DNA from 2 places in the Lysinibacillus sp. PWR01 genome. Region 1 is predicted to be linked to the other one. Evidence: predicted binding sites of a transcription regulator. Region 1 holds the regulator's gene; the other holds the start of a gene.
The links. The regulator LexA, encoded in region 1, represses DNA repair genes until DNA is damaged. The targets are predictions, from matches to a motif close to CGAACATATGTTCG.
Positions count from the first base shown of each region.

Region 2: ACEVFT_RS17110 (carbohydrate kinase) is a predicted target of LexA. The motif match lies at 3,248-3,261, and genes of this name have one in related genera.

Region 1 is NZ_JBHERJ010000047.1:322,973-328,317, reverse strand. It holds gene tkt (transketolase) at 1-678, opposite strand, end outside; gene ACEVFT_RS09000 (DUF896 domain-containing protein) at 805-1,038, opposite strand; gene ACEVFT_RS08995 (GNAT family N-acetyltransferase) at 1,226-1,759, shown strand; gene ACEVFT_RS08990 (helix-turn-helix transcriptional regulator) at 1,761-1,979, shown strand; gene def (peptide deformylase) at 1,976-2,551, shown strand; gene ACEVFT_RS08980 (YneB family resolvase-like protein) at 2,584-3,249, opposite strand; gene yneA (cell division suppressor protein YneA) at 3,246-3,560, opposite strand; gene lexA (transcriptional repressor LexA) at 3,726-4,343, shown strand; gene ACEVFT_RS08965 (gamma-glutamyl-gamma-aminobutyrate hydrolase family protein) at 4,451-5,173, opposite strand; gene ACEVFT_RS08960 (prepilin peptidase) at 5,207-5,345, opposite strand, start outside.
Region 2 is NZ_JBHERJ010000079.1:4,253-9,597, forward strand. It holds gene ACEVFT_RS17100 (RelA/SpoT family protein) at 1-999, opposite strand, end outside; gene ACEVFT_RS17105 (pseudouridine-5'-phosphate glycosidase) at 1,205-2,119, opposite strand; gene ACEVFT_RS17110 (carbohydrate kinase) at 2,124-3,215, opposite strand; gene ACEVFT_RS17115 (MFS transporter) at 3,330-4,580, opposite strand; gene ACEVFT_RS17120 (MarR family winged helix-turn-helix transcriptional regulator) at 4,766-5,224, shown strand; gene ACEVFT_RS17125 (adenine phosphoribosyltransferase) at 5,263-5,345, opposite strand, start outside.

The sequences.
Region 1 (5,345 bases):
AACAGCATCTACATCTGTACCATCTGCCACTTTTAAGTAATTCCAGCCATAAGATTCGAAGCGTTTTTGCACGTTTTCTGAGAATGACTTTTCTAAGTCACCATCTAAAGAAATATCATTAGAATCGTAAAGCACGATTAATTTTTCAAGTTTTAAGTGACCAGCTAATGAAATAGCTTCTGCTGCTACACCTTCCATTAAGTCACCATCGCCACATAGCGCAAATGTGTAGTGGTCAACAATGTCATGACCTGGTTTATTGTAAGTAGCAGCTAAATGGCGCTCAGCCATAGCCATACCAACAGTCATAGCGATTCCTTGTCCAAGAGGACCAGTTGTTGCCTCTACCCCTACTGTATGACCGTATTCAGGATGTCCTGGTGTTAATGAATCCCATTGGCGGAAGTTTTGAATTTCTTCCATTGGTAAACCATAGCCTCCAAGGTGCAGTAAGCTGTATAAAAGCATTGAACCATGGCCTGCTGATAGTACAAAACGATCACGGTTAAACCATTTTGGATTTGCTGGATTATGGCGTAATTGTTTTGTCCAAAGCGTATAAGCCATTGGCGCTGCCCCCATTGGTAAACCTGGGTGACCAGAATTTGCTTTTTCAATAGCATCGATTGACAAAGTTCGGATAGCATTAATTGCTAAAAGATCCGCGTGTTGAGTCATTATATTGTGACATCCTTTCTCGTCCTATATATTGTTCTTTTACAGTTTAGTCAACATTGCTTTAGAAAACAATGCTTTTGTTATACTATTTGTGTTTTCATACATACTTTATTGAATTGTGTCACATTAATTTAGAAATTTATTTTTTTTCGCTTGTTTTACCTTCTCTGGGGTTACATCATTTCCTTCTGCGTCTACCACTTTTACGTTTTCAATCGTATCTCGCATAGTCGCTCTAAACGTATCTAAGTACTCCTTACGAAGCGCTGTTCGCTCCTTTGCCTCTGCCTCTGTTAATTGTCCGCTTTTCGCTTTAGCAGATAATTCATTAATTCGGTTAATTTTTTCCTTTGATAACATTGTTACACACCTTTCAGTACCTAGCTTAATGACCTCAGTATGCAAAGTATAGCACGGTTTCCCTTAAAATGCAGTTATACCAACCCTTAAAAACACTTCTTAGCCATTATTTACATGACTTCCAGATGTTAGAGGTGTATAACTAATTATAAAAGGAAAAATTTGATAGATAATAGGAGGAAATATTGTGAACATCACAACACCGAGACTACTTATTCGAACATTTGAAGCACAAGATTGGCAGGCTGTTTATAGCTATATGTCCGATAAAACAGTGATGCACTATATGCCTGAAGGTGTGTTGAATGAAGAACAAGTTCAAAATTTCATAACAGAGAATAACAACGAGCAAGCAAAACATTTCGCCATTGTTTTACGTGAACAACAGCGAGTCATTGGTCATCTTGTTTTCCACAAATACTTTGGTGACCATACTTATGAAATTGGATGGGTTTTGAATCCTGTCTATCATAATCATGGCTACGCTTCTGAAGCTGCTCATGCCCTATTAAATTATGGCTTTACTAAAATGAAACTTCATCGAATTATCGCCACATGCCAGCCAGAAAATGTAGCTTCATACCGAGTCATGGAAAAGATCGGGATGCGCCAAGAAGGATTTTTTAAAAAATGCATATCACACGGAGATGATTGGTGGGATGAATACTATTACGCTATTTTACAGGAAGAATGGAACAATCTAAAGGTAAGGAGTGTGTGAAATGAAAAAAACTGCGGTGTTATTATACCCACAATTTAATGAATATGAATTGAGTGTTTCTTTGTCCATTTTAATGCAGGCTGCTCTTGCAAAAGAATGTGGGGTTGTGAGGCAGACCATTAATAGTATTGAAAATGATAAATATGATCCAACCCTTGAATTAGCTTTTAAGATTGCTAAGGTTCTCAATAGTCGTATTGATGAGGTTGTTTATCTATGACTAAATTTCACCCCAATTATATGATTACAATGAAGGATTTCGTGAAAGAACACTCGACAATTTTAAGAAAACAAACTCAAGAAGTGGCGATACCTGTGACCACAGAGGACCGAAATACCCTCTTATCCATGCTACAATATTTAAAAAATAGCCAAGATCCTACTCTAGCAAAAAAATATAAGCTTCGCCCTGGAAGTGGACTCTCTGCTAATCAAATTGGCGTAGATAAACGAATGTTTGCTGTGCTCTTTGATGACCAAGAAATGATGCTGATTAACCCTAAAATAATGAGTCATTCCCTTAATATGATTTATCTACCTGAGGGAGAAGGCTGTCTATCTGTAAATCGTCCTGTTCCTGGTTTTGTACCGAGATACGAACGCATTAAAGTTAAAGCTTACGACATCGATGGACATGAAATCATTGTTCAGTTACATGGCTATGGGGCTATCGTTGTACAACATGAAATCGATCATTTAAATGGCATCATGTTTTATGACCGAATAAATAAAGAGCACCCATTCCAACTGCCTAATCATGTTATCATCGAAAGCTTTTCTTCCTTTCAATAGTCTCTTTACAGAAAAAAAGATTAGCAGGAATATTATTTTCCTGCTAATCTTTCTTGGTGCTCTTGGAAACGACGATGTACAGTCGCCTTACTTACCTCAAAGCCTAACCCTCTAAGCGTTATAGAAATTTCTTCAAAGGTAAATCCTCGTTTGCGTAGCTTCACAATTTCATCTACAGGTAGATCTTTACGCTCCTGACCTTGCGGATTACCCCGGTTCGATAAATTATTTTCAGGACGATAACCGTTTTCTACAGCACGTCGCATACCACGGCGTATTTTAGCATTATGAATTCTACGCTGATATTCCTCTACAATCGCTAAAATTTCAAGCAGCATCGTGTCCATTTCATTTAATTGGACTGGGCCTGCATCACGCATAGAAAAAACATCCGTTGCTGATTTTTGTAATAAATGCAATACAGCCATCCTCGCATTGCCTCGTCCTAAACGAGTTTCATCTTGTACAAAAAGGGCATTAATGTCCTTATCTTTTATGAAATCAAGCATTTCTAGTAAGCCTTCACGTTCTACATCATAGCCACTATGCTGATCTTTAAACACGCCCTTCACCGCATAGCCTTGCTCTTTAGCATAGTGCAACAACTCTTCCTGCTGGCGCTCTAATGAGGAACTTTGTGTTTCTTTTTCAGTACTTACACGACAATAGACAACAGCCGACAGTTGATTATTTATCATTGTTCATTTCTCGCAATTTCGATAGTATTGATGGGACTGGCTTGATCACTCACGACAGGAATGACTAGAGATTTTCCTGCTACAATTTTAATATCCGCTAGTTCATTTTCAGTTTTTACAAGCTTTATCCAATCATCTGTACTCATTTTACCACGATATTGCTCCGCTAACGACCACAAGCTATCCCCATGTTCGATTTGGATTTCTGCGTAACTAACTTTTCCAGGATCAGTGATGTAAAGATATGCTGCAAATAGTAGACAAGCTCCTAATAAAATTGAGATATGTGTGTTTTTTTTAAACCATGTCATAATCATTACCCCTTTTAAGAATGTTTGTTCGGAATGTATGTTCTCATAATAAAGCGAACAAACGTTTTTGTCAAACACTTTTCGAACCTATGTTTGCATACATGTTCGCATTCTGTTATACTATCAAATAAGAAGAATGATATTAGAAAAAAGAGGTGAGCACTCATGAAAAAAGTTTCGAAAAGACAAGAGGACATTTTAGCTTTCATTAAGGAAGAGGTACGAGCTAAGGGCTATCCGCCATCAGTACGTGAAATTGGTGAAGCAGTTGGCCTTGCTTCCAGTTCAACTGTTCATGGTCATTTGGCTCGATTAGAACAAAAGGGTTTTATTCGTCGAGATCCAACAAAGCCACGTGCAATTGAAATTTTAGAGCCTGAAGAATCCATCCAAAAGCAACAGGTGATTCATGTACCACTTGTCGGGAAGGTTACAGCTGGTTCTCCCATTACAGCTATTGAAAACATTGAAGAATACTTCCCATTACCCGATACGTACGGCACAAGTGAAGATCAATTGTTCATGCTAGAAATTATGGGGGAATCAATGATTGAAGCTGGGATTCTAGATGGGGATTTAGTCATTGTGAAACAAAAGGCAACAGCTAATAACGGGGATATTGTTGTAGCTATGACAGCTGAGGATGAAGCAACTGTAAAACGTTTCTTTAAAGAGAAAAACCATTTCCGTTTACAGCCTGAAAATTCATCTATGGAACCTATTATCGTCGATCAAGTTTCGATTTTAGGACAAGTTGTAGGTCTTTACCGTCGTGTACATTAATCATTAAAGTAGGTTTCGAGGATTATGTTCCTTCTTAGAGCATGTATCCTCTTTTTTACGCAAAAAAAGAATCCAATCATGTATGGATTCTTTGTACAATGCCCCATCTAAGCTTCCTTCTTAAATTTCAAGCTAGCTTCAACAAAGGCTGAAAATAGTCTTTGAGCACTGTCATCTCCTGCTATGGCCAGTTCCTCAGGATGCCACTGAACAGCCAAGCAAAATGGTAATTCCTCATGAACTACCGCTTCGATAATACCATCATTTGATTTTGCTGCTACTTTTAATTTTTCCGCTAAAACATTCACTGCTTGATGATGAAATGAATTCACTGCCAGTTTCTCTTGTTCTACTATAGTCGCTAATAAATTGTCAGCAATAACCTGTACAGAATGGGTAGCTACAGCTCGACCTGATTGCTGCGTATGTTGGAGTAACTTGGTACTAAAATGGTCACTATCAATGTCCTGATATAAAGTACCACCTAATGCAACATTTAATATTTGAATCCCTCGACAAATACCGAAAATAGGCATTTTCCGTTGGAATGCAGCTTCAATTAAGGCTAATTCAACCGTATCTCGCGCTGGATGAATTTTTCCAAGCTTTAATGAAGGCTCGGCCCCGAACAGAAATGGATGCACATCATGGCCACCCGATAACATTAAACCATCCGTCATGGCTAAAATCTGTGCTGCCTCTTCCTCTACTCCAATCGGAATAATCAGTGGAATTCCACCTGCTTCAATAATGCTTTTGCTGTAAGCAGCATTTAATCGAGAGGATAAATCATCCTCCACAAAGGCTGTAATACCAATAATCGGTTTCACTTGCTTCCCTCCACATTCTTGAAGATTAAACAATTACCAAAAGCCTAAATACCAATTGATTAATAGATCGCCATAGAAATAAACAATGACTGCGGCCAGTGCAATAGAAGGCCCAAACGGAATGGGTGTTTTTCTCCCCTGTTTGTTCTTCGATAACACAGTAAATCCGACA
Region 2 (5,345 bases), on a different contig from region 1:
GTGCATTTCCTTCGTGCGAATCTGTACCTCCAATGGATCACCATAAGGTCCAATAACGGTCGTGTGCAGGGACTGGTACAGGTTTTGTTTTGGCATAGCAATGTAGTCTTTAAAGCGCCCTGGCATTGGTTTCCAGAGTGTATGCACAATCCCTAATACGGCATAGCAATCTTTAATACTATCGACAAGAACACGAATGGCTAATAAATCATAAATTTCATTAAACTGTTTCTTTTGTAGCACCATTTTTCGATAGATACTGTAAATATGTTTTGGTCGACCATAGACATCTGCGTCAATTTCAACCTCATTCAGTTGTGATTTCATCTCAGCCATCACATTTTCTAAATAAGCTTCACGTTCATCACGTTTTTTCTTCATCAGACTGACAATACGATAATATTGCTGTGGGTTTAAATAGCGCAGTGCTGTATCTTCAAGCTCCCATTTTACAGTCGATATTCCAAGACGATGAGCAAGTGGTGCAAAAATCTCTAGCGTCTCTTTTGAAATACGTCGTTGCTTTTCAGCAGGTAAATGCTTTAACGTACGCATATTATGAAGACGGTCTGCTAGCTTAATGAGGATGACACGGATATCCTGTGCCATAGCCACAAACATTTTCCGATGATTTTCAGCCTGCTGCGCCTCTTTTGATAAATATTTAATTTTCCCTAGTTTGGTAACACCATCAACAAGCACAGCTACCTCTTCGCCAAATTCACGTACCAAATCATCCCGCGTAAAATCCGTATCTTCGACAACATCATGTAAAAAACCTGCCGCTACAGTTTCTGGGTCCATTTGTAATTCAGCTAAAATACCTGCTACTTGTACTGGGTGAATAATATACGGTTCACCAGAGCTACGGAATTGCTCAATATGGGCATCCCTTGCTAATTCATATGCTTTTTTCACGAATGCGACATTTTCATCATTCATGTAGGATTTGACTAACTCAAAAACGTCCTCAGGAGTCAAAATTTGCTCTTTCGCCATAACATGTCCACCTTGCTCGTCAAATTTTTCAGATTAGATATAAACTTAATTGTATAAAATATTGTAGCCTATTGTAAAGAGACTGTATCATTTAGTTTAGTTAATCTCGTGAACAGTTCGAAAAATGGAAAAAATATTCTTCTTTTTAATAAAAAAGACCCTCTGCGACTTCACGTCACAAAGAGTCCTTGTTTCGACAAATGGATTAATGTAATTGATTATAAGCTACAGCAATTTTCGCGCCGACTACTGCATTGTTTTTCACTAATGCAATATTGGCATCAAGACTTTTACCTTCTGTTAATTCTTTCACTTTGCCAAGTAAGAATGGTGTAACGTTTTTACCTTGAATGCCATTCTCTTCCGCTTCAACTAAAGCTTTTTCAATAATGTTTGTAATAAATGTATGCTCTAATGCTTCCGCCTCAGGAATTGGATTTGCAATGACTGCGCCACCTTTTAAGCCTAATTGCCATTTCGCAGATAGCATTGCTGCAATTTCCTCAGGTGTATCCAATTGGAAGTTTACATCGAAACCACTTTGACGTGTGTAGAATGCTGGTAATTCATCCGTACCATAACCAACCACTGGCACACCTTTTGTTTCAAGATATTCTAGTGTAAGACCGATATCTAAAATTGATTTTGCGCCCGCACAGATAACGGCAACATTTGTTTGTGCTAATTCTTCTAAGTCAGCAGAGATATCCATTGTTGTTTCAGCACCGCGGTGTACACCACCAATTCCGCCTGTTACAAAGATTTCAATACCTGCAAGCTCTGCACAGATCATTGTCGCTGCAACTGTTGTAGCACCTAATTTTTTCGTTGCTAGTAAGAAACCTAAGTCACGACGTGAAGCTTTCGCAACACCTTGAGCATTACCGAACATTTCTAGTTCTTCATCTGATAGACCGATTTTAATTTTTCCATCAATTAATGCAATGGTTGCAGGGACTGCACCATTATCGCGAATAATTTGCTCAACTTCACGCGCAGTTTGCACGTTTTGTGGGTATGGCATACCGTGTGAAATAATTGTTGATTCTAATGCAACGATTGGTAGACCTTTTGCTTGTCCTGCTTTTACTTCTTCTGATAATACGATGAATTCTTTCATGTTGTTATTCCTCCATTTCATTTTTCAACAAATCTACTGATAATTCAGGTCTTACTGTATAAGGAGATGCCAATGTATTTTTTGCATTGGTTAATCCAGCATCAATACATGTCTCAAAAGATTGTCCAGTCAACCAACTGTGAATGACAGCGCTGACAAAGGCATCTCCTGCTCCTGTTACATCTTCAATTTTGTCAATCACTTTGGCAGCAAATTGATGAGGCGCAATCGTTGTAGATGCTGCATAAACGCCCTTACTGCCAGCCGTGATGATGACATGTTCAGCACCTAGTTGTAGAAGCTGTTGTAATGCTTTTTCATAATGGGTAGCGTTTTCAATTTTATGTCCAACAATCGTTTCCGCTTCATCTGTGTTACAAATAAACCAAGTTACGCCTTGTAATGTTTCAGGTAGTCGATTCATTTTTGGCGAAGATACCGGCACAATGACAAGTGGAATAGCACGAGCAATGGCTACTTGCTGGATATACGCCACTGTTTCTTTTGGACAGTTTAAATCCAAAATAAAACATCCCGCGTTCACTAGCATTGTTTCATGTTTTTTCAACAAGCTAGGTAACAGAAGGTCATAAACCTCCATATTCGCTACAGCTAGTGCTAGCTCACCTTGTTCATCCATTATGGCAGTATAAGAACCCGTAGAAGCCTCTGCTAGCTGCTCTACATAACGTAGATTCATAAAGGATTCCGAAGCTTCTTGGATCACTTGCCAATCAGCATCTTTCCCTGCCGTTGTTAGTAACGTCACTTGGTGGTTTAATCTGCCTAAGTTTTCAGCAATATTTCGACCAACACCACCTACACTAAAGGAAGAACTGGCAGGGTTAGATGTTCCAAATTGAACATTGCCCTTTACATGGAATTTGCGGTCTAAATTAGCTCCACCGATGCAAATAATTTCATTTTCCTCGGGTAAAATATAAGCACGACCTACAATTTTTCCTTGCTTCGTTAAACTAGACACTAAATTAGCAAGCACGGGACGTGACAGATTCATTGTATCTGCCATTTCTTGCTGAGACATAAACGGATTCTGGCGAATTAAAGCAAGCACCGCCTGTTCTCTTTCATTCATAGCATCACCTTTTATTATATTTGTTTATATTATAAACTTTTGTTTGTATTATGTCAAAAGATTCTTTATTAAAAAAGTTGAACCTCATCATACCGAGGTTCAACTTTTATTTGTTTATGCTTGCTGGGGTGTTTGCTTTTTAACAATGATGACGAATAAACTGGCCATAGCACAAAACATCCCTGCAAGGAAAAAAGCCCACGTATAGGAATTAAAAAATTTATAAATCAACCCTCCACCATACGCAGCAACCGCCGCTCCTGCTTGATGGGAGGCGAATATCCAGCCGTAGATAATACTACTTTTATGCATACCAAAAATTTGTCGTGTCATACTGATGGTTGGTGGCACAGTAGCAATCCAATCTAGTCCATAAAAGATGGTGAAAATCGTTAGTAAAACAAAAGACCCTTGCGCGAGTGCATAAGGAAGTAATAAAAGAGAAGCGCCTCTTAACATGTAATACCAAAACAACAACCAACGATTGTCGAAGCGATCAGATAACCAGCCAGAGGCAGTCGTGCCTAATAAATTAAAAACGCCCATAAAGGAAAGAAGTGATGCAGCGGTAACTAAAGGAACACCAAAGCTAATACAATAAGAGACAAAATGAGTACCAATTAATCCGCTTGTCGATAGACCACAAATAAAAAAGCTGCCTGCTAGTAACCAAAACGCTTTAACCTTAATCGCCTCTAATAAACCATAAAAAGCCATGCTTATTGGATTCTTTTTTTGCTGTATTAGATGTTCTTCTATAGTCTCTTCTTGTCCATAAGGTGTCAAACCAATATCCTGGGGCTTATTTTTAATAAAAATAGCAATCATGAAGAACATTATTGTACTAAGGAGTAGCATGAATGCGATAGCCCATCGCCAAGAATAGTGTTCGATGATGATAGCTAGCACTGGCAGTAAAATTAACTGACCCGTGGCTGTACTTGCCGTTAAAATACCAACTGCTAACCCTCTGCGTTTTACAAACCAATGATTCGCAACATATGGACTAAGCACCGTTAAAAATAGACTCGCTCCAAGACCAATAATGCCTCCCCAAATAACGATTAACTGCCAAGATTGACTCATCAAAAATGTTAAAGTCATTCCTACTACTAAAGTGGCCATGGCGCTGAGCATCATTTTCTTTAAGCCAATGACTTCAAGTAGTGCAGCCATAAATGGTCCAGATATGCCATATAAAAACAAACTTACAGCGAAAGCTAAAGCAATGGTTGAACGATCCCAGTGAAATTCTTTTTCAAGGGGATCGATAAACACACCAGATGATGACATCGTAATCCCTGCGACAATAATCGAGAAAAATGTGACGATCAAAATAAACCAACTATAATGAACACGCTTCACCCTAACACCTTCTTTTCTTATGATAGACCGCAAAACATGTATATACATGTTTAAGTCTATTCATTTCATTTATATGTATATACATGTATAATGATAGTAATCGTTCATAAAGCTGTCAAGAAGTAATTTCTAGTTTTTGGGTGTATACTAATCATAAGTAGAATCCCTTCAAAGGAGTACTGTCGATGAAGAATCAACTTAAAAATATTGATTATACACAAATATGTGTTTGTGCAAACCTTAGAAAGAAAACAAGGGTTGTCACGCAATTATATGATAAGCTGCTACAGCCTACTGGTTTAAAAGTTACACAATATTCGATGCTTGCACATATCGACCTTCAACAAGCTGTGTCAATCAGCCGTTTAGGTGAAATATTACAACTCGATCAAACCACTGTAACACGTAATATTAATCTATTAAAGCAACATGGCTATGTTGAATTAAAGCGAGATACAAATGATGCTCGCACAAAAAAAATTACGCTCACTGAGGAAGGCTTAGAAAAGCTACATGAAGCCGCACCTATCTGGCAAGGAATTCAAGATAGAATCATCGAGGATATTGGAACCGAAAAATACGCAGATTTCTACGATACCTTGCGAACAATGCAAAAAATTATTCAAGCATATGACGAAGTATAAAAAAAGCGCCCACAGTGTAGGGCGCTTTTTCAATGCTCTTAATATTGAATAAGTGTTTTAATATTTAAATCACCAAGCTTCTCGCGACCATTTAATTCTAAAAGTTCGATTAGGAATGCGC